DNA from 2 places in the Oceanisphaera ostreae genome. Region 2 is predicted to be linked to the other one. Evidence: predicted binding sites of a transcription regulator. Region 2 holds the regulator's gene; the other holds the start of a gene.

Region 1 (10,003 bases), on a different contig from region 2:
AATCGAGAGTTAATTACGCTTGTTTTTTGATTGCTTCGGCATCGATATCTAACACCACTTCGCCGTTGGGGCGAGCGCAGCAGGGGAGAATTTCGCCGGCGGCTACAAAGGCGAGAGGGGTGCTTTGGTAGTTCACATTCCCAGATAGCAGCGTGGTGCGGCACGTGCCGCAGTATCCACTGCGACACTGATATTCAACATGGTGGCCGGTACGCTCTAGCCCTTCGAGCAGGGTTTCCCCTGCCCGAAGTTCAAAGCTTAATGCTTGGGTGCAAACTCGGCTCACAGCTCGAAGTCGCCTAAGTCGTCGTGATTCATTTGTGAATCAATTTGACCGATCAGGTATGAGCTAATTTCAACTTCTTGCGGTGCTACTTGCACATTGTCCGATGATAACCAGGCGTTAATCCATGGAATGGGGTTTTGCTTCGCTTTTTCAAAGGCAGGTGTCAGACCCACGGCCTGCATGCGCAAGTTAGTGATGTATTCTACGTACTGACACAAAATATCTTTGTTTAAACCGATCATTGAGCCGTCTTTAAACAGATATTCTGCCCATTCTTTTTCTTGAATAGCCGCATCGCGGAACAGCTCAAAGCATTGCTGTTCACACTCTTTGGCGATTTGCGCCATTTCTGGGTCGTCGTCACCGGCACGCAAGATATTGATCATGTGCTGAGTACTTGTCAGGTGCAGGGCTTCGTCACGGGCAATCAGCTTAATGATTTTGGCGTTGCCTTCCATTAGCTCGCGCTCGGCAAAGGCAAAGGAGCAGGCAAAGCTCACATAGAAGCGAATGGCTTCTAATACGTTCACGCTCATGATGCAGAGATAGAGCTTTTTCTTTAACTCATAGCGGCTGATATCTAGTGATTGGCCTTTATATTCCAGCTTACCTTCGCCATGTAAATGGTAGAGGCTGGTGTAGCGGATCAGCTCATCATAATAACCGGCAATATCACCAGCGCGCTTTAAAATCTCTTCATTGGCCACAATGTCGTCAAACACCACGCCAGGATCGCTCACAATATTACGAATAATATGAGTGTAAGAGCGTGAATGAATGGTCTCAGAAAATGACCAAGTTTCAATCCAAGTTTCTAACTCAGGGATCGACACCAAGGGTAAAAATGCCACGTTAGGGCTACGCCCCTGAATGGAGTCGAGCAAGGTTTGATATTTCAGATTACTGATGAAAATGTGTTTTTCATGATCAGGCAGAGCCTGATAGTCGATGCGGTCTTGCGACACGTCCACTTCTTCTGGGCGCCAGAAAAACGACAGCTGTTTTTCAATCAGCTTTTCAAAAATATCGTATTTTTGTTGATCATAACGAGCCACGTTAACGTGATTACCGAGAAACATCGGCTCTAACATATGATCGTTTTGAATTTGACTAAACGTAGTATAAGACATATTGCCATCTCATCTAGAATGGCGAGGGAGTCCCTCGCCATAAAAATTTATATTTTGCAGGCGCCGCCGGCACAATCATCTTCTTGCATATCATTTTGAGCATCGGCTGCCCCGTCACGCGTATTGTGGTAATACAACGTTTTAAGGCCGAATTTATAGGCCGTTAGCAGATCTTTTAACAACTGCTTCATGGGCACGCGGCCGCCTTCAAAGCGTGATGGATCGTAGCTGGTATTAGCAGAAATGGCCTGATCGACAAACTTCTGCATTACGCCTACTAAGTGCAAGTAGCCATCGTTGGACGGCATTTGCCATAACAATTCGTATTGGTTCTTTAGCTCGGCATATTCAGGAACGACCTGCTTTAAAATGCCATCTTTAGAGGCTTTCACCGATACCAAGCCACGGGGTGGCTCAATGCCGTTGGTCGCATTCGATATTTGGCTAGAGGTTTCTGATGGCATTAATGCCGTTAGGGTGCTGTTACGCAAGCCCACGGTTTTAATTTGCTCACGCAGGCTTTCCCAATCTAGGTGCAGCGGCTCTTGGCACAGTGCATCCAAGTCTTTTTTATAGGTGTCTATCGGCAATATGCCTTGGGCATACGTGGTCTCGCCAAAAGAGGGGCAAGGGCCAAACTCTTCTGCCAGTTTTACCGAGGCTTTTAGCAAGTAATACTGAATGGCTTCAAAGGTCTTGTGGGTCAAGTTCAGCGCGCTGCCATCGGAATACTTAACGCCGTTTTTCGCCAAGTAATAAGCATAGTTAATAACGCCTATACCTAGCGTACGGCGGTTCATGGAGCCATTTTGCGCGGCAAGCAGCGGATAGTCTTGATAATCAAGCAGGGCGTCGAGTGCACGCACGGCCAAGTCTGCCAGTTCTTCCAGCTCGCTTAGATCTTTAATCGCACCTAAGTTAAAGGCCGAAAGAGTACAAAGTGCAATTTCACCTTCGGCGTCGTTAACGTCGGTCAATGGCTTGGTGGGCAGCGCGATCTCTAAGCACAAGTTGCTTTGGCGTATCGGGGCCACACTAGGGTCGAACGGGCTATGAGTATTACAGTGATCTACGTGTTGAATGTAGATACGGCCGGTGCCGGCACGTTCTTGCATCATCAGTGAGAACAGATCGACGGCTTTTACGGAGCGCTTGCGAATGTTCGGGTCTTGTTCGTATTTCAGGTACAGCTCTTCAAATGTGGCTTGATCTTCAAAGAAGGCATCGTAAAGGCCAGGCACGTCTGAGGGCGAGAACAAGGTAATGTTGCCACCTTTAATCAGACGGTGATACATCAGGCGGTTAATTTGCACGCCATAGTCCATGTGTCGTACACGGTTTTCTTCAACGCCACGGTTGTTCTTTAATACCAACAATGACTCTACTTCTAAGTGCCACATTGGGTAGAACAAGGTGGCGGCACCACCACGTACGCCGCCCTGAGAGCAGCATTTAACGGCGGTTTGAAAGTGCTTATAAAACGGAATACAGCCGGTATGAAAAGCTTCACCGTCGCGAATGGGGCTACCTAGCGCACGAATACGACCAGCGTTAATACCAATGCCGGCACGTTGTGACACATAACGCACGATGGCACTAGACGTCGCGTTGATGGAATCTAAGCTATCGCCGCATTCAATGAGTACGCAAGAGCTAAACTGACGCGTAGGGGTGCGCACGCCGGCCATAATGGGCGTGGGTAACGACACCTTAAACTGAGAGATAGCATCATAAAAACGCGTGATGTAGCTAATGCGTGTCTCTTTTGGGTATTTAGAGAATAAGCAGGCTGCTACCAGCATGTACAGAAACTGCGGACTTTCGTAAATATCGCCGTTAATGCGGTTTTGTACCAGATATTTGCCTTCTAGCTGCTTAACCGCCGCATAAGAGAAGGTAAGGTCACGGTCATGAACGATATAGTCATTTAAGCTATTAAACTCATCGCGGCTGTAGTCGGCCAGAATGTGCTGGTCGTATTTACCCAGCTCGGTAAGGCGTGTTACATGATCATACAGGTGCGGTGGCGTAAAACGGCCATAGGCTTTTTTACGCAAATGGAACACGGCTAGACGGGCAGACAAATATTGATAGTCTGGGGTCTCTTCCGAAATCAAGTCGGCAGCGGCCTTGATAATGGTTTCATGAATATCTTCGGTGCGAATACCTTCATAAAACTGGATGTGTGAACGCAGTTCAACCTGAGACACCGATACGTTATCCAGTCCTTCTGCTGCCCAATCGAGTACGCGGTGGATTTTATCCAGATCAAGATGCTCCTTGACGCCAGAACGTTTGGTAACCAGCAGATTTTTATTCATGAAACGGCCCTTTTTTTCGTAAATATCTTTGCCTCTATTTAGGCATGATTGTTAAATTAAGACACTATATGGTGTGTTAATTTAACAAGTTTGACACTACATGTAGTTTTTTAATGGATTGTGCGAGCACAATATAGAGCCTTGCGGGGATTTACTCAAGTGGATGAAATTGGCCAGAACAGTGATTAGTCTGCAATTGGTTTGTACTCGCTAACGCCTACCCCTTAGGGAGTCTGGCGTTAGCTAATGGCTTGCTGTTTTTCTGTTCACCGATAAACTTTTAAAAAATATTTGGCTTGCAAAAGCGAGGGATTAGCGATCTTGTGTAATCTTTCAGCATTGGGTTATAAATGCATCTTTTAGCCAATCGGCTAACGCGAAAACCGTGCCAATTTGATAGGCGGCTTGCCAGTTATTCGGATCTTCTCCTGCGGAAATATAACCCCATGTGGCGGCCACCGTGGTCATGCCCGCGGCAAGCCCGGCTGCTATATCGCGTTTATGGTCGCCGATATACACGCAATGTTGCGGTGCTACTAATAGCTGTTCGGCGGCAAACAGTAACGGTGCTGGGTGTGGCTTTTTATACGCGAGGGTATCGGAACTGACGGTCACACCGCAGCGGGAAAATAGCGGCAGCTGGGCCAGCAAGGGTAAGGTGAGCGCCGAGGGCTTATTGGTGACGATGCCCCAAGGAATGTGATTGAGGTTGAGCCAATTGAGCAGTGCGGGCACGCCGTCGTAGGGCCGAGTATGGTGGCACAGGTTGGCACCATAAAAGGCCAGCATCTGACTACGTAACTGCTCTAAGCCGTGCTGTTCAATTAGCTCCGCATGAATGCCGGCCTTAAGCAGGGCATAAGAGCCGTCTGAAGTGGTGCATTGCAGTATTGCATCAGACAACACCGGCAAACCTAAACTGGCAATCACATGGTTTGCTGCCGCCCCCATGTCGCCAGCGGTATCGAGTAAGGTGCCATCCAAATCAAACAACACTGCTTTAAAGGTCATGACTTACTCCGTGACGGGGCTACTTTTGGATGATGTCTTTTGGCCAGACGTCAGTTTAGAGCTAGCTTGAGAGTCTGGCTTAATGGCATGCACCATGTAATTGACGTCTGCGTCTGTGCTGAGTTTAAAGTCACCGCTTAGTGGCTGATACACCACACCACTAATGTCTTTAACCACTAAACCGGCGGCTTCGATATAACGGCACAGCTCAGCTGGGGTGATAAATTTTTTATGATCGTGGGTGCCTTTAGGTACCATTTTAAAAATGTGTTCGGCAGCGGCGATCATCATCAGCCACGCTTTAGGGTTACGGTTAATGGTGGAAAATACCAAAGTGGCACCTGGCTTGGCTAACTCGGCACAGGCTTGCACCACAGAGGCGGGGCTAGGAACATGCTCGAGCATTTCCATGCAGGTGACCACGTCATACTGCTGTGGCTGCTCTTCTGCCACTTGCTCGGCGGTGCCTTGGCGATAATTAACGCTGATGCCGGTTTCTAGTGCATGCAAGCGCGCCACAGCTAGCGGCTCTTTACCCATATCAACGCCGGTAACCTCGGCGCCATCGCGGGCCATGCTTTCACTTAAAATGCCACCGCCACAGCCAATGTCGATGATGTGTTTGCCAAACAAACCGCCGGCTTTATCGCTAATCCAGCCTAAGCGTAATGGGTTTAGTCGATGCAGTGGTTTAAAGTCTCCGTCTAAGTCCCACCAGCGGGAAGCCATAGCGTCAAATTTCTCAATTTCTTGTTGGTCTACATTCACGGGCGGCGCCTTAATTGCAAGTTTAATAAAAATGACAGCGGCCATTATAGCCTAGGGTCTGTTGACCTTTCGAGATGATCTTTGCAGCAGTTTGTGGCGTCTTTATACAAGGCCGCGCTTATGGCATGTAGTTATTCTCCACTCTTTCCATAAATACGAGCGATAACGCAGTAGAGAGACGCCACAAGCGCAGCTCTTCGGATTCGGCTAAACGCGCTTTTCTCTTCGTTGAGCGGGCTTTGCTTAGAATGACTAGGCTACAACCCGCTCGTCGCGATAAAAACGCGTTTAACTCGAACAAAATTTAACCGCGAAAGGTCAACAGACCCTCGTGTTTTTTCACTACCAGCTTCAGTGCTCTTTGAACGTATTTGTATGGTAGAATGAAGCGTTTTTTATTGCGATATCAACAATAAACTGGGGACAAGACTAGCTATGACCGATCTGGCCCGAGAAATCATGCCGATAAACATTGAGGATGAGCTGAAACGCTCCTACCTAGATTACGCGATGAGCGTAATTGTAGGGCGTGCGCTACCCGATGTACGAGATGGTTTGAAGCCAGTGCACCGCCGCGTGCTGTTTGCCATGAACGAACTTGGCAACGACTGGAACAAAGCCTATAAGAAATCGGCCCGTGTAGTGGGTGACGTAATAGGTAAATATCACCCGCACGGTGATAGTGCCGTTTATGACACCATTGTGCGCATGGCACAGGAATTTTCTATGCGTTACACCTTGGTCGATGGCCAAGGTAACTTCGGTTCGGTAGATGGCGACTCCGCCGCTGCCATGCGTTATACCGAAATACGTATGGATAAAATATCCCACGAACTGCTGGCCGATCTAGATAAAGATACTGTCGACTGGGTGCCTAACTACGATGGCACCGAGATGATACCGGCGGTGATGCCCACTAAAGTACCTAACTTGCTGGTTAACGGCTCGTCGGGTATTGCCGTGGGCATGGCCACCAATATTCCGCCTCATAACCTCAACGAAGTCGTTGATGGTTGTTTGGCGCTTATTGAAGACGAAGACATCACCATCGATCAGTTAATTGAACTGATCCCGGGCCCCGATTTTCCTACCGGCGGCATTATCAACGGTAAGTCAGGCATTGTTGATGCCTATCGCACCGGCCGTGGCAAAATTTATGTACGTGCCGTGGCAGAAGTGCAAACCGATGAGAAGACCGGTCGCGAAACCATTATCGTCTCCGAGTTGCCTTATCAGGTGAACAAGGCGCGCTTAATTGAAAAAATCGCCGAGCTGGTAAAAGAAAAACGCATCGAAGGCATTACCGCACTGCGTGATGAGTCTGATAAAGACGGCATGCGTATTGTGATTGAAGTGCGCCGTGGTGAAGTGGGTGAGGTTATTTTGAATAACCTTTATTCACAAACTCAGATGCAAAATGTGTTCGGCATTAACATGGTGGCGCTGGACAACAACCAGCCGCGCATCTTTAACTTAAAAGATATGCTGAAGTGCTTTATTCAGCATCGCCGTGAAGTGGTGACGCGTCGTACTATATTCGAGCTGCGCAAAGCCCGTGATCGTGCTCATATCTTGGAAGGCTTAGCCATCGCGTTGGCTAATATCGACCCGATCATAGAGCTGATCCGCCGCTCACCTACCGCTGCCGAAGCAAAAGCGGGCCTGATTAGTCAGGGCTGGGAGCTGGGTAACGTTGCCAGCATGCTAGAGAAAGCGGGTGACGATGCCGCACGCCCAGAATGGCTAGAGCCAGAGTTTGGTATTCGTGATGGTTTATATCACTTAACCGAACAACAGGCTCAGGCGATTCTAGACTTGCGCCTGCATCGCTTAACCGGTCTTGAGCACGGAAAAATTCTGGACGAATATCAAAACCTACTCACGCTAATTGCTGAGCTGCTTTATATTCTGAACACGCCAGAGCGCTTGATGGAAGTGATTACCGAAGAGCTCGAACTGATTAAAGCTCAGTATGGTGATGCTCGTCGTACCGAGATCACCAACTCTAGCTCTGAGATCAATATCGAAGATTTGATCACCCGAGAAGATGTCGTGGTGACCTTGTCGCACCAAGGGTATGTGAAGTATCAGCCTTTGACCGACTATGAAGCCCAGCGTCGTGGTGGCCGCGGTAAATCAGCCACTAAGATGAAAGAAGAAGACTTTGTAGAGCGCTTGCTGGTAGCGAATACCCACGACACCATCTTGTGCTTCTCTACCGCAGGTAAGGTTTACTGGCTCAAGGTGTATCAGTTACCAGAAGCCAGCCGAGCCGCGCGCGGTCGACCTATCGTTAACTTGCTGCCACTCGATGAGAATGAGCGTATTACTGCCATCTTGCCGGTGCAGGAGTACTGCGAAGATAAGTATGTGTTCTTTGCCACTGCCGATGGCACTGTGAAGAAGACCAGCTTATCTGCCTTCCGTCGCCCATTAGCGTCGGGTATTCGTGCCATTAACTTACGCGAAGGCGATGAGTTGATTGGGGTGGATATTACCGATGGCAGCAACGAGATTATGTTGTTCTCGGATGCGGGTAAAGTGGTGCGCTTTGCCGAAGGCAGTGGCCATGATAATGCGCAAGTAAATGACGCTGACGCAATTGAAGGCGAAGCCGTTGAAGTGATCGATGCAGCTGACGTTATCGACGGTGCAGAAGCTGAAGATTCGGACGCAGCAGAAGCCGGTGAAAGCAAGCCGTTTAAAGGCGTGCGACCTATGGGTCGTACTGCGGCCGGTGTGCGTGGTATTCGTTTAGGCGCCAACGATAAAGTGGTGTCTTTGATTGTACCGCGTGGCGAAGGTCCGATCTTGACCGTCACCGAGAACGGTTATGGTAAGCGTACGGCGTTGGTTGAATACCCCACACGCAGTCGTGGCACCATGGGCGTATTGTCTATTAAAGTGGGCGAGCGTAATGGTGCGGTAGTGGGCGCGATTCAGGTCGATGATACTCACGAGATTATGCTGATCACCAACGGCGGCATCTTAGTACGTACTCGCGTATTAGAAGTCAGCCTTATTGGCCGTAATACGGCTGGTGTTCGTTTGATCCGTACCGGAGAAGATGAGCTGGTGGTAGGTTTGCAGCGCATTGAAGAGCCAGAAGAAGTCGAGCAATTTGACGGTGAAGATTCAGAAGGTGATGTAGCAGATATAGAGGCTACAGATCAGTCTGACACTCACGGCGAAGAGCAAGGCGATGATGGTGAAAGTGATGCCGCAGAAGAGCCTAGTCAGGAATAATAACGAACAATAATAATAAGGGGCCCCGGTGGCCCCTTTTGTTTATCTAAAGCGCCAACAGACAAACTCCTTTAATTTAGCCGCTGGGCGGTGTAAAACGATCATATCAAGATGGCGTTTTGCCATCATGATCATCAAGGCTCTATATACCAAAGAGGCAGGTGAATATCATCTGTGCTCAGCGACGTATTATCGATTATTTAGCAGATAGGGTAACGCAGGGAAATGGATAACATGGTTTATAACTTCAGTGCGGGTCCGGCTATGCTGCCGGTTGAAGTCATGCAGCAGGCGCAGGCTGAGTTTCGTAATTTTAATGGCTTGGGTGTGTCGGTGATGGAGCTGAGTCACCGAAGCAGCGACTTTATTGCGGTCGCGACACAGGCCGAGCAAGACTTGCGTGATCTAATGCAGATCCCCGACAATTATAAAGTGTTATTTTTGCAAGGTGGCGGCCGAGGCCAGTTTGCGGCGTTGGCGTTTAACCTGATGGGTAAAAATGCTAAGGCCGATTATATTGTGACCGGCCAATGGTCTAAGTCTGCGATTGCCGAAGCAGAAAAAGTAGGCACGGTACGAGTGCTGGACGGATTTGGCGAAGCCGAACTTACCGGTGAAGAGCAAGGCCCCCGCCCATTGGCTAAAGAATGGGACTTAGACCCAACGGCGGCGTTTGTGCATTACTGCATTAATGAAACCGTAGACGGTGTGGAGTATCCCTTTGTGCCAAAGACGGGTGATGTACCACTGATCGCTGACATGTCTTCGACCATTTTATCGCGCCCGATTGATGTGACGCAGTTTGGCCTTATTTATGCAGGCGCGCAAAAAAACATCGGTCCATCTGGTTTGGCCGTGGTGATTGTGCGCGAAGACTTGCTAGACCAAGCCTGTCCACAAACACCCATTATTATGGATTATGCAGCCTTAGCTAAAGCGGATTCGATGCTGAATACGCCACCAACCTATGCTTGGTACTTAGCCGGTTTGGTATTTAAATGGTTGAAGCGCCAAGGTGGCTTAACCGTCATGGGTGAGCGTAATAAAGCCAAAGCTGACTTGTTGTACAACTATGTAGATGCCAGTAATTTCTACCGCAATAATGTGCACACCGAGGCCCGCTCTTGGATGAATATTCCGTTTCAGCTGCAAGACGAGAGCTTAAACGACGCCTTCTTGGCACAAGCGAAGGCGGCCGGATTAGTCGCACTGAAGGGCCACCGTCTAGTTGGCGGCATGCG
Region 2 (10,003 bases):
TAGCTACCTCATCGGCTTTGGTCGCCAAATGGCGATCGATACAGTTGGCGGAAAGGTTAAGGGTTCCGTCTTCAAACCACTTGATGCTGATGTGACCCGGGTCATAAGAGGTGTTCTTGACCTTGGTATAGGGCTTTATCCAGTCAATACGTTTACCTTGTTCGCCCCAAAATTGCTCTGGATTTTGGATCGACTCTTGGTACATGCGCTGATAGCCCGCATCGTCTATCAAGGCATGTTCGGCAATATGTGCCATGACAGGATGAACCTTAACTTCACTCATTATTCCACTCCTTGGTGTAATCCCAACAACCCCTAGGGTATCGCCTATATGTAAAGGGTATAACTAATGTGTAACAAGGTGACGCAGATAGTCGCTGCGCTCAATTAGACTTTTGGCTAGCCATGCCACATTACTAGCATAATTTGCGTGGTTTGTTGTTGGTTTGTATGGCAATTGTGTGCGACTCGTTCAATTTTAGCGCGTTGTGATAGGTAAACATAGCGCCCAGCAACCAGCACCAAGCTAAACAAAAGGTGGTGCTTGTATTTTACTCGGCGCTGGGCGCTTAGCGCTCGGCGCTATCATCCACTTATAAATTACAACAAAAAACGGTCGGCAAAATACAGTACAACGGCATAACGTGTGGCTTTGCCGATGAACACCAGCAAAGTAAAAGGCAGCAGGCGTACCTTCATGATGCCAGCAATAAAAGTCAGCGCATCGCCGCCCACTGGTGCCCAGGCCAATAATAAAGACCAGACGCCAAAGCGCTGAAAGCCAGCCTGTGCCCGCGCAAGCTGCTTCTCCTTGATAGGAAACCAGCGCTTATGGCGATAATGCAGCAAATACTTACCTAACCACCAGTTGATGATGGAGCCCAAGGTGTTGCCGACACTGGCTAATAACCACAGCAGTAGGGCGGCGTCAGGTTGGCGGATGAGCGCGGCGGCCAGCACCACTTCCGAATAAAAAGGCGCAATGGTGGCGGCCAGTAAACTGCTACTGAATACAATAATATAATCCAGCATTAAGGGTACAGCCTCTCGGGAGTGGTGGTCTTAGCCTGTTCAATTAAATGGCGAAAGATAGCCCGTTGGCCCGACAGGTAGGACATATATTCAGGATGCCATTGCACGCCTAAAATAGCGTGATCGCCCTGATATTCGATGGCTTGCACAAAGCCGTCTAAATCGCGAGCCGTCACGTCAAGCCCAGCCCCCAGCCGCTTAATGGCTTGATGATGCAAGCTGTTAATACGCCAGCGAGTTAGGCTAATAATGGCATGTAATCGGCCCCGGCCGGTGCCAACGGCGGTTTTGCGTGGCAATAAGGTGCGACGATTAGACGTAAGCTTGCGCAGCGGGCGAATATCGGCGTGCAAAGATCCTCCCAATACCACATTGATCAACTGCGCTCCGCGACAAATTCCTAACAGCGGCAACTGGGTTTGCAAGGCATGCTTAATGAGCTCAATTTCAAAAGCATCCCGTTTCGCATCGGCCGGTGCGCGGCCCGTGTCCTCGCCGTATAACGCGGCATCGATATCGTCTCCACCGCCAATAATCAGCCCTTGCAACTTGTCTCTTTTATGGGGTTGAAAATGTGCGGGCGTTAAACGCAAGGCACGCCCCCCGGCAAGAAAAATGGCAAAGCGAGTTGCCCACCAAGCCCAAGGCAGTTTGCTATCGGGGCCGGTCACGCCAATCAGCGGAGCCATTGTGTCACCTTGTGTTTCCAGGGGTCTAAAAAGTCCAGTGTGATGTGGTCGAGGTGCTTGGCATAATGCCGGCATACTTGCGCCAGTTTTTGTTCATCGTTGGCTAACGCTTCTACTTGCAGCCATCCTTGCCAGGCATGATTGAGTGACCAGCGCGGATTGTCGATATCCGAGTTGGGGAGGCGATAATGCAGGGTGGGGCGCTTGTTCACTTTAGGATCTTGAACCACGCTTTGCACCAAGGCTTCATCGTGCCAAGCCAGTAAGGGTAGTAAGTCGAGCGAGCGATTACGGCTAGGGTTGAATTTCAAATAGTCGGTGCTAAAAGCAGGCAAGCTGGGCCAGTATTGTGGGGCAATAACCAGACGGCTGTACTCTTTACTAAAAGCGCGAATATAAGGAGAAACTTTGCGGGCGGCCACTATATCTTCGTGTGCATCCAGCCAGTCGTGTAAGCATAAATAGGCTTTAAAGTAGCGCAGTAGGGTGTGGCTGTCGTTATCGGGCAATTCCGGATTCAAGTGTAAGCCAAAGGCATAGTGTAGGGCGTGACGGGTACCTTTAGCGCCGGCCAGCCTTAAGCGCTTAAACAAAGGAGTTAAGGCATCAAGTTGCGACAGCGGCAGCGGTGGGCTGACCAGTTCGAGTGGTACCAGTTGAAAGGCCAAGTTACCTAATAACTCGGTGGCCGCCAGCTCTAGCTCGCCAGGCGGTTGCTGGCGCTGCTCTCGAGCCAGCCGTTTCAGATAATCGAAGTCCAGCTCGGCCCTAAACGTCCCCAGTGGTGTCGCTATGTTTATTTCGTATTCAGACTGGGGTTGCAGGGAGCCATTGAGCTGATCAGCGACCAGCTCGACCAATACCGACAAGGGCAGACCGTTTAGCTCCAGCTCAACACCCACGCGGCGCTCAGACCCTTCAACGGTTAGTGTGTATTCGGGTAAGCTAAGGGGCATGGATCTTCCTAATCTATAAGAGGTCGAGCAAAAGGTATTTACTCCCGACCCTATACTACAGTGTTGCCTGTTGTAACCACCAGTAAACGGCAAAGCCTAACCAGCTTAATCCCAGTAATGCCCACGGCAACCAAGATGTGCTTGCCGTTGGCTGAGGAAGCACTTGCGACTCTTGCTCATATTCTTGCCCGTTTTCTTGGTCTGATTGCTGCTCGCGGCTGCGTTGTTTTTTCGCTTTATCGGTGGCACGGGCCCGGGATTTTTGCTGTTTCTTATATTCGTCTATGCCTTTTTGAATGCCTTGGGCAATGAGCCGGGTTTGCTCTTTAGTTTGTCCCGGCTTTTGGGTGGCCTTGGCCATGCGTTCAGCGTCTTCTTGAGTTTGCGGAGACGGGTTAGCTTTGCCATGTTTATGGTGTGCCATTTATTGCGCCACATTATTGAGATAATGAATATCCATGCTAAACATGGCCAGTAGCAGCTTGGCGGCACTGGCATAAAAACCAAAAGGATCTTCTTGCTGGCACCGCTTCACAAATACCGGCAGCCAATTAAGTAGTAGTTGGTTAGCCAGCTCTCGTTGTTGATCAAGTAGATGAAGGCGTTGAGCTTCATCTTGGGTTGCAGCGGCAGCCATGGCAAGCGTGGCCATCATTTCTAAATGATTACAGACATGCAAAGGATCATCATCTGGCAGCTGGGTACCGTGTTGGTGCAACAATACACTCATAAAAAGCAGCGCATCTTCACCGCAATCTGTAAAAGCTGAGGTATCAAGTAACTGTTTTTCAACAAACAGCTGTTGATAATATTGGCTCAGATCACGCTGCGGCTGCGTTAGCTCTAATACTTTGCTGGCGTGCAGACGAAACGCTTCGGTGGCATCACGCAAAGGATCTAGTGTGGCCAAGCTGTTTAAAAAGGCGTGCATGTCATAGCCGCCAAACTGTTGGATTTCATCGTCGACCAAGGGCGCCGAAAATAGGGTGGTAAACCAGTAATAGAGTTCGGCTCGGCGTTGCGAGGTCACTTGGAAATCTTGCATATACTCCTCAACGAGTTTGGGGCCACATATTTAAAAACAATGTCTTTAAATACAGGCAAGCTCAACTAAAGGCGTCTATTCTATCGGCTTTATCCTTCAGATCTACCCCATAACGCCTGCGAATGAATAGCGAGTTAAATGTTAACTTGTTATGATTGGTTTGTTATTTTTTCTACGTGAAGATAAATAATTGTTGTTAACTGTGCGCTCGGCACTAGGCCGCGCGCAGCCTAAAGGGTAGACTTAAGCAAAATAAGTGCATACCCCCATGAGTCAGGAGAGACAGACAAATGTTAAAGCGTGAAATGAACATCGCCGATTATGATCCCCAGTTGTGGCAAGCCATTAGCGATGAGACCCAGCGTCAGGAAGAGCACATTGAGCTGATTGCTTCTGAGAACTATACCAGCCCGCGCGTAATGCAGGCCCAGGGTTCTCAGCTGACTAACAAATATGCCGAAGGTTATCCGGGCAAGCGCTTTTATGGTGGCTGTGAATATGTTGATATCGTTGAAGAGCTGGCTATAGACCGCGCTAAAGAATTGTTTGGTGCTACCTATGCCAACGTGCAGCCGCACTCCGGCTCTCAGGCCAACTCGGCGGTATTTATGGCATTGGTTAAGCCTGGCGATACTGTAATGGGTATGAACTTGGCCCACGGTGGTCACCTGACTCATGGCTCGCCTGCCAACTTTTCTGGCAAAATGTACAACATCGTACCTTACGGAATCAACGAAGCCGGTGTGATCGATTACGAAGAAATGGAGCGTTTGGCAGTTGAGCACAAGCCGAAAATGATTATCGGTGGCTTCTCTGCTTTCTCTGGCATCGTTGATTGGGCACGCATGCGTGAAATCGCCGACAAGGTAGACGCCTGGTTCATGGTAGATATGGCACACGTAGCCGGTTTGATTGCTGCGGGTCATTACCCAAGCCCAATCGCCCATGCCCACGTTGTGACTACAACTACCCATAAAACGCTGGCTGGCCCGCGTGGTGGTTTGATTCTGTCTGCCGCCAACAATGAAGATCTGGAGAAGAAGCTGAATTCGGCAGTATTCCCAGGTGGTCAGGGTGGTCCTCTGATGCACGTTATCGCCGGTAAGGCAGTCGCCTTCAAAGAAGCGCTAGAGCCCGAGTTCACTGAATACCAGGGTCGAGTGCTGAAAAACGCTCAGGCCATGGCCGATGCTTTCCAAAAGCGTGGCTACAAGGTAGTTTCCGGTGGTACTTACAACCACCTGTTCCTGCTGGATCTAATCGACAAAGACATCACCGGTAAAGATGCGGACGCAGCCCTAGGCCGCGCCTTCATCACCGTGAACAAGAACGCCGTTCCCAACGACCCGCGCTCTCCGTTCGTGACCTCTGGTATTCGTCTTGGTACTCCGGCAGTAACCCGCCGTGGTTTCAATGAAGCCGACGTTCGCGAACTGGCAGGCTGGATCTGTGATGTGCTGGACGACATCAACGATGAAGCTACCATCGCCCGCGTGAAAGAGCAGGTGCTGGACATCTGCCGTCGTCACCCAGTTTATGCATAATCGCATAATCTAGATGTTGAAAAAACGGGGCCTTCGGGCCCCGTTTTTATTTTATGCAGCGTGAAGAGCGAAGGGTAAAGAGGGCGAGATAAGCTTAAAAACTAAACCTAAAATCATTTTGCCACGGAATCCACGGAAGAAGTCAAAAGCGACAAATGAGTAAAATTTATGGGGTTAAGATCTTATACCAATCACACTAAACAAATGGTCTGATTTTATTTCATGTATAAGGTCGAACAAAGGTTCTCCTCCACCGACACGCTGCAAGCACCTATATGGACACCTCGCTTTTAGCAAGTGGGGTTTCTGTTATTGTCGGTAGCCAGGATAAAACTGCGTACGTATATTCGGCCTGTATTGATGAGCAGGTCTCTATTGACTCACTCTGGCCCTAATGAAATCCGCGCCCTTGCAGCATTATCGTCCCTACGGAATCTAGGTTCCGTGTGCTTCACCAGCGTTGGCAAGGGCCGGTCTTACCTGTTACCACATTAACGTCATTCCCACGCGCAGTACCTCGGGGTGATAAAACTCTTTTATTGCTAAACTATTCTTTTACTAACTTTTCGTCACGTCTTTAGGCTAGTTGGTAATGCGTTTGTTTAGACAGCATCGCCCAAATAATACGGGCCAATTTATTCGCAATCGCTATCGCTGTGCGCTGTTTACCGCGGCGCTCGATGAGTGTTTTGGCCCACAGTGACAGCCTGTCTGTCGACTTGTCGACGTAGCGGATAATCGACCACGCCCCCTGCACCAACAGCTTACGCAAGTAACCGTTACCACGCTTGGTAATGCTGCCCAAGACGTGTTTGCCGCCGCTAGAATGCTCTTTGGGGACTAATCCCAAGTTCGCGGAGAAATGGCGACCGCTACGATAATGACGCGCATTCCCTGCGAAGGCGACTACGGCGGTGGCGGTGATATCACCGACGCCTTTAATGTCTGTCAATCGGCGGCAGGCCTCATTGGCACGACACTGTCGGCGAATATCTGCATCCAATTGCTTTATCGACTCGTTGATTGCCCGCCACTCTTCCAGCAGGCTGTGAAAGTAAATCCGTGCCTGCGGTGTCAGCTCGTTATCGACCGCTTCCAATATATCGGGCATCGCCGCCTGCAGAGCTTCTTTGCCACGAGGTTGGACAATGCCATATTCATTAAGCAGACCACGGAGCTGGCAAATGAGCCGAGTACGTTCTTCCACTCGGCGTTCGCGGATACGATGGACTAGATTCATATCCGTTTGTTCTAACGTTCTGGGCGTGACGGTGGTCATATTAGGCCGCTTCGCCGCCTCACAGATAGCAAACGCATCGTTGCGGTCATTCTTGTTCCCTTTGACGAAGGGTTTAACGTGCTGGGGTGGCAATAACATCACCGTGTAACCCAGTTTCTGTAATGTTCGACCCCAGTAGTTAGAGCCACTACAGGCTTCCATCGCAATAGTCACTCCAGGATATTGCGCCAAGAAATTAAGCAAGTTAGCGCGACGAACCTGACGGTTAAATATCGCCTTACCTGCTCGATTCACGCCACAAACTTGAAACAGATTCTTTGCTAAATCGATACCTATCAGCGTAATGTTCATAGTGGACACCTTTTGTGATGACATTTGAGTGTGTAACCCAAATATGGCGCGTAATGACGCCGGTTGCACAAGAGGTGTCCATCTCATCATCCCTGTGGCGCTCAAACACATAACATCCCTGTTATGTGATGGTCGGTGGAGTAGAACCCTTTATCCGCCCCTATGCCACGGAGCCGCCTGAGGGTGGGGTTAGCAGACAACTCGGTGCTTAAAGAGAGGTAACAGAGATGGCCTCCCACGACCGTGACATGCCAAGGATGGCATGTCCGAGCTTACATGGATGTACTCGTAGCGAGTCATGGGAGGCGGCTGTGTTACCTCAGACGTTCCGACCCAACACCTGACCAAATATTTAATGTGATTGGTATTAACCATAAAAATCACTCTTTGATCTTGTCTCAGCTTAATTTTTTCGTGGCAAAGAGATCTTTAGTCTCTAGGTATTTGACGTTGGCACTATGGTTTACCCCTCACACTTCACGTTTCACTCCTTGTACGCCCTTAAGCCACTGGCAATCTTATGTCTGCTTATTTACACTGAAGGCCGAAATTTAGCCCTCGGAGGCACCATGCACTGTCCCTTCTGCCAAGCAACCGAAACCAAGGTGATCGACTCCCGATTAGTCGGCGAAGGTTTACAGGTGCGCCGTCGGCGAGAATGTAACGCCTGCAAAGAGCGTTTTACCACCTTTGAAAGTGCCGAATTGGTCATGCCAAGGGTGATCAAAAATAATGGTATTCGTGAACCCTTCAACGAAGACAAGCTGGAAGCGGGCATGCAGCGGGCGCTAGAAAAGCGCCCGGTGAGCATAGAAGCCATCGAACAGTCAGTAAGCCGCATCATGTCCCAGCTCCGCGCCACCGGCGAGCGAGAAATAAAATCAGAATACATAGGTAATCTCGTTATGGAGGAGCTAAAGCTACTCGACAAAGTAGCCTATATTCGTTTTGCCTCCGTGTACCGTTGCTTTGAAGACTTACGCCAATTTGGTGAAGAAATAGCCCGGCTGGAGCAATAAGTGTTTAACTCTCAAGATGCAAACTATATGGCCAGAGCATTGGAACTCGCCAAGCGTGGCCACTTTACCGTTAGCCCAAATCCTGCCGTAGGCTGCGTTATCGTGCAACATGATCAGGTAATTGGCGAAGGTTATCACCGCCAAGCCGGTGGTCCTCATGCCGAAGTATTTGCTCTGCGCCAAGCGGGGGCCGCAGCGTTGGGGGCAACCGCCTATGTAACACTGGAGCCTTGCTCTCATTATGGCCGCACACCACCTTGCGCTCAGGCTTTAATTGATGCGGGTATAGCGCGAGTGGTTGTAGCGAGTGTGGATGCCAATCCGCAAGTGTCAGGCCGGGGGTTAACCATGCTGCGCGCAGCGGGCATTCATGCCGAAGCGGGGCTAATGGCAACAGAGTCGGAAGCCATTAATCGCGGCTTTATGCATCGCATGCGCACGAGTTTACCGTTTGTAACGGTAAAGCTGGCGGCTAGTCTAGATGGGCGCACCGCTTTGGCTAACGGACAAAGCAAGTGGATCACCGGCCCTGCGGCGCGGCGCGATGTGCAACGCCACCGCGCCTTAAGCTGCGCTATTTTGTCGGGAGCCGATACGGTACTCATCGACAACGCCAGCCTTAATGTGCGCTGGAACGAGCTGCCCGAGTCGGTGCAAGCCAGCTATGGCGAGTATAATGCTTCTGATAATATCGATGATGTGGCTACTCACCAAGTTCACCAACCATTGCGCCAACCGCTGCGGGTGATCATAGACACCCGTAACCGTTTGACATCTAACCTAGCGTTATTCAGCGTATCTGGTCCTATTCTCCTCTTGCGCACTCAAGTTACGGGGGGCTTTAACGCTGAGGTAGAAGAGTGCGTATTGCCACTTACCGACCTCGGTCAGCTGGACTTACCCGAGTTAATGGCCGAGCTTGGCCGTCGCCAAATTAATCACCTGTGGGTAGAAGCAGGAGCTCGGTTAGGAGGAGCCTTATTAGACGCAGCACTCATTAATGAGCTGGTGCTTTATCAGGCGCCTAAGTTGATGGGCAGCAGTGCTCGTGGTTTATTCGATGTGTCAGAGCGGGTGGCTATGAGTCAAATCACCGAGTTAGAATGGCAAGATTGCCGTAAAGTGGGCGACGATATTAAATTAACCGCAAAAGTAAAAAATTGATGTTTATCGGTATTGTAGAAGCCACTGGCACCTTGGCGGCCAGCGGTTTGATCATTTATTAAGGGAGAGTCCCATGGCTTTAAGCAGTACCCAAGAGATCATCGACGATATCCGTCAGGGAAAAATGGTTATTTTGATGGATGATGAAGACCGTGAAAACGAAGGCGATTTAATTATGGCCTCGCACCATGTGCGCCCAGAAGACATCAATTTTATGGCGAAATATGGCCGCGGCCTGATTTGCCTGACCTTGACCGAAGCCCGCTGCCATCAGCTGGATATTCCACAAATGGTCAGCCGCAATACCGAGCAGTTTTCTACGGCCTTTACCGTGTCAATTGAAGCCGCCAAAGGCGTGACTACCGGCATTTCTGCAGCCGACCGCGCGCGAACTGTGCAAGCGGCCGTAGCTCCCGATGCCAAACCGTCCGACTTAGTACAACCGGGGCATATTTTTCCGTTGAAAGCCCAAAATGGTGGTGTATTAACCCGCGCCGGCCATACCGAAGCCGGTTGTGATCTGGCCAGACTGGCGGGGCTGGAGGCTTCGTCGGTGATCGTGGAAATTTTGAATGAAGACGGCACCATGGCGCGTCGTCCCGATCTGGAAGTGTTCGCTAAAGAGCACGACATTAAACTGGGTACCATTGCCGATTTAATTGAGTATCGCAATCAACATGAAACCACAATCGAGCAAGTGGCGCGTTGTCATTTGCCCACTGAGTACGGTGATTTTGAGCTGGTTACTTTTAGAGATACCATCGACAATCAGGTGCACTTTGCGCTGAAGAAAGGCGACATCCAGCAAGACGAGCCGGCACTGGTACGAGTGCATATTCACGATATGTTTACCGATGTGTTGATGACCGACCGTCACTCGTCTCGCACTTGGCCTTTGGGCAAATCTATGCAGCGTATTGCCGATGAGGGCGGTGTGCTGGTGATTCTGGGTCGCGAAGAAAC

The links. Region 2 encodes NrdR, which represses ribonucleotide reductase genes. Its sites were predicted from a motif close to CACNNTATANNGTG; they were not measured.
Region 1: a site for NrdR is predicted at 3,800-3,813, ahead of nrdA (class 1a ribonucleoside-diphosphate reductase subunit alpha). Genes of this name have one in related genera too.

What each region holds. Positions count from the first base shown of each region.
Region 1 covers NZ_JBHTJS010000035.1:199,843-209,845, reverse strand. The annotation lists gene yfaE (class I ribonucleotide reductase maintenance protein YfaE) at 14-286, opposite strand; gene nrdB (class Ia ribonucleoside-diphosphate reductase subunit beta) at 283-1,416, opposite strand; gene nrdA (class 1a ribonucleoside-diphosphate reductase subunit alpha) at 1,464-3,737, opposite strand; gene ACFQ1C_RS09440 (HAD family hydrolase) at 4,071-4,748, opposite strand; gene ubiG (bifunctional 2-polyprenyl-6-hydroxyphenol methylase/3-demethylubiquinol 3-O-methyltransferase UbiG) at 4,752-5,516, opposite strand; gene gyrA (DNA topoisomerase (ATP-hydrolyzing) subunit A) at 5,952-8,762, shown strand; gene serC (3-phosphoserine/phosphohydroxythreonine transaminase) at 8,988-10,003, shown strand, end outside.
Region 2 covers NZ_JBHTJS010000006.1:72,198-82,200, reverse strand. The annotation lists gene acs (acetate--CoA ligase) at 1-283, opposite strand, end outside; gene ACFQ1C_RS02775 (YqaA family protein) at 601-1,032, opposite strand; gene ACFQ1C_RS02770 (gamma-glutamyl-gamma-aminobutyrate hydrolase family protein) at 1,032-1,721, opposite strand; gene ACFQ1C_RS02765 (amidoligase family protein) at 1,709-2,677, opposite strand; gene ACFQ1C_RS02760 (DUF2956 domain-containing protein) at 2,733-3,101, opposite strand; gene ACFQ1C_RS02755 (molecular chaperone TorD family protein) at 3,102-3,722, opposite strand; gene glyA (serine hydroxymethyltransferase) at 4,013-5,266, shown strand; gene ACFQ1C_RS02745 (IS110 family transposase) at 5,844-6,857, opposite strand; gene nrdR (transcriptional regulator NrdR) at 7,427-7,876, shown strand; gene ribD (bifunctional diaminohydroxyphosphoribosylaminopyrimidine deaminase/5-amino-6-(5-phosphoribosylamino)uracil reductase RibD) at 7,877-9,040, shown strand; gene ribBA (bifunctional 3,4-dihydroxy-2-butanone-4-phosphate synthase/GTP cyclohydrolase II) at 9,114-10,003, shown strand, end outside.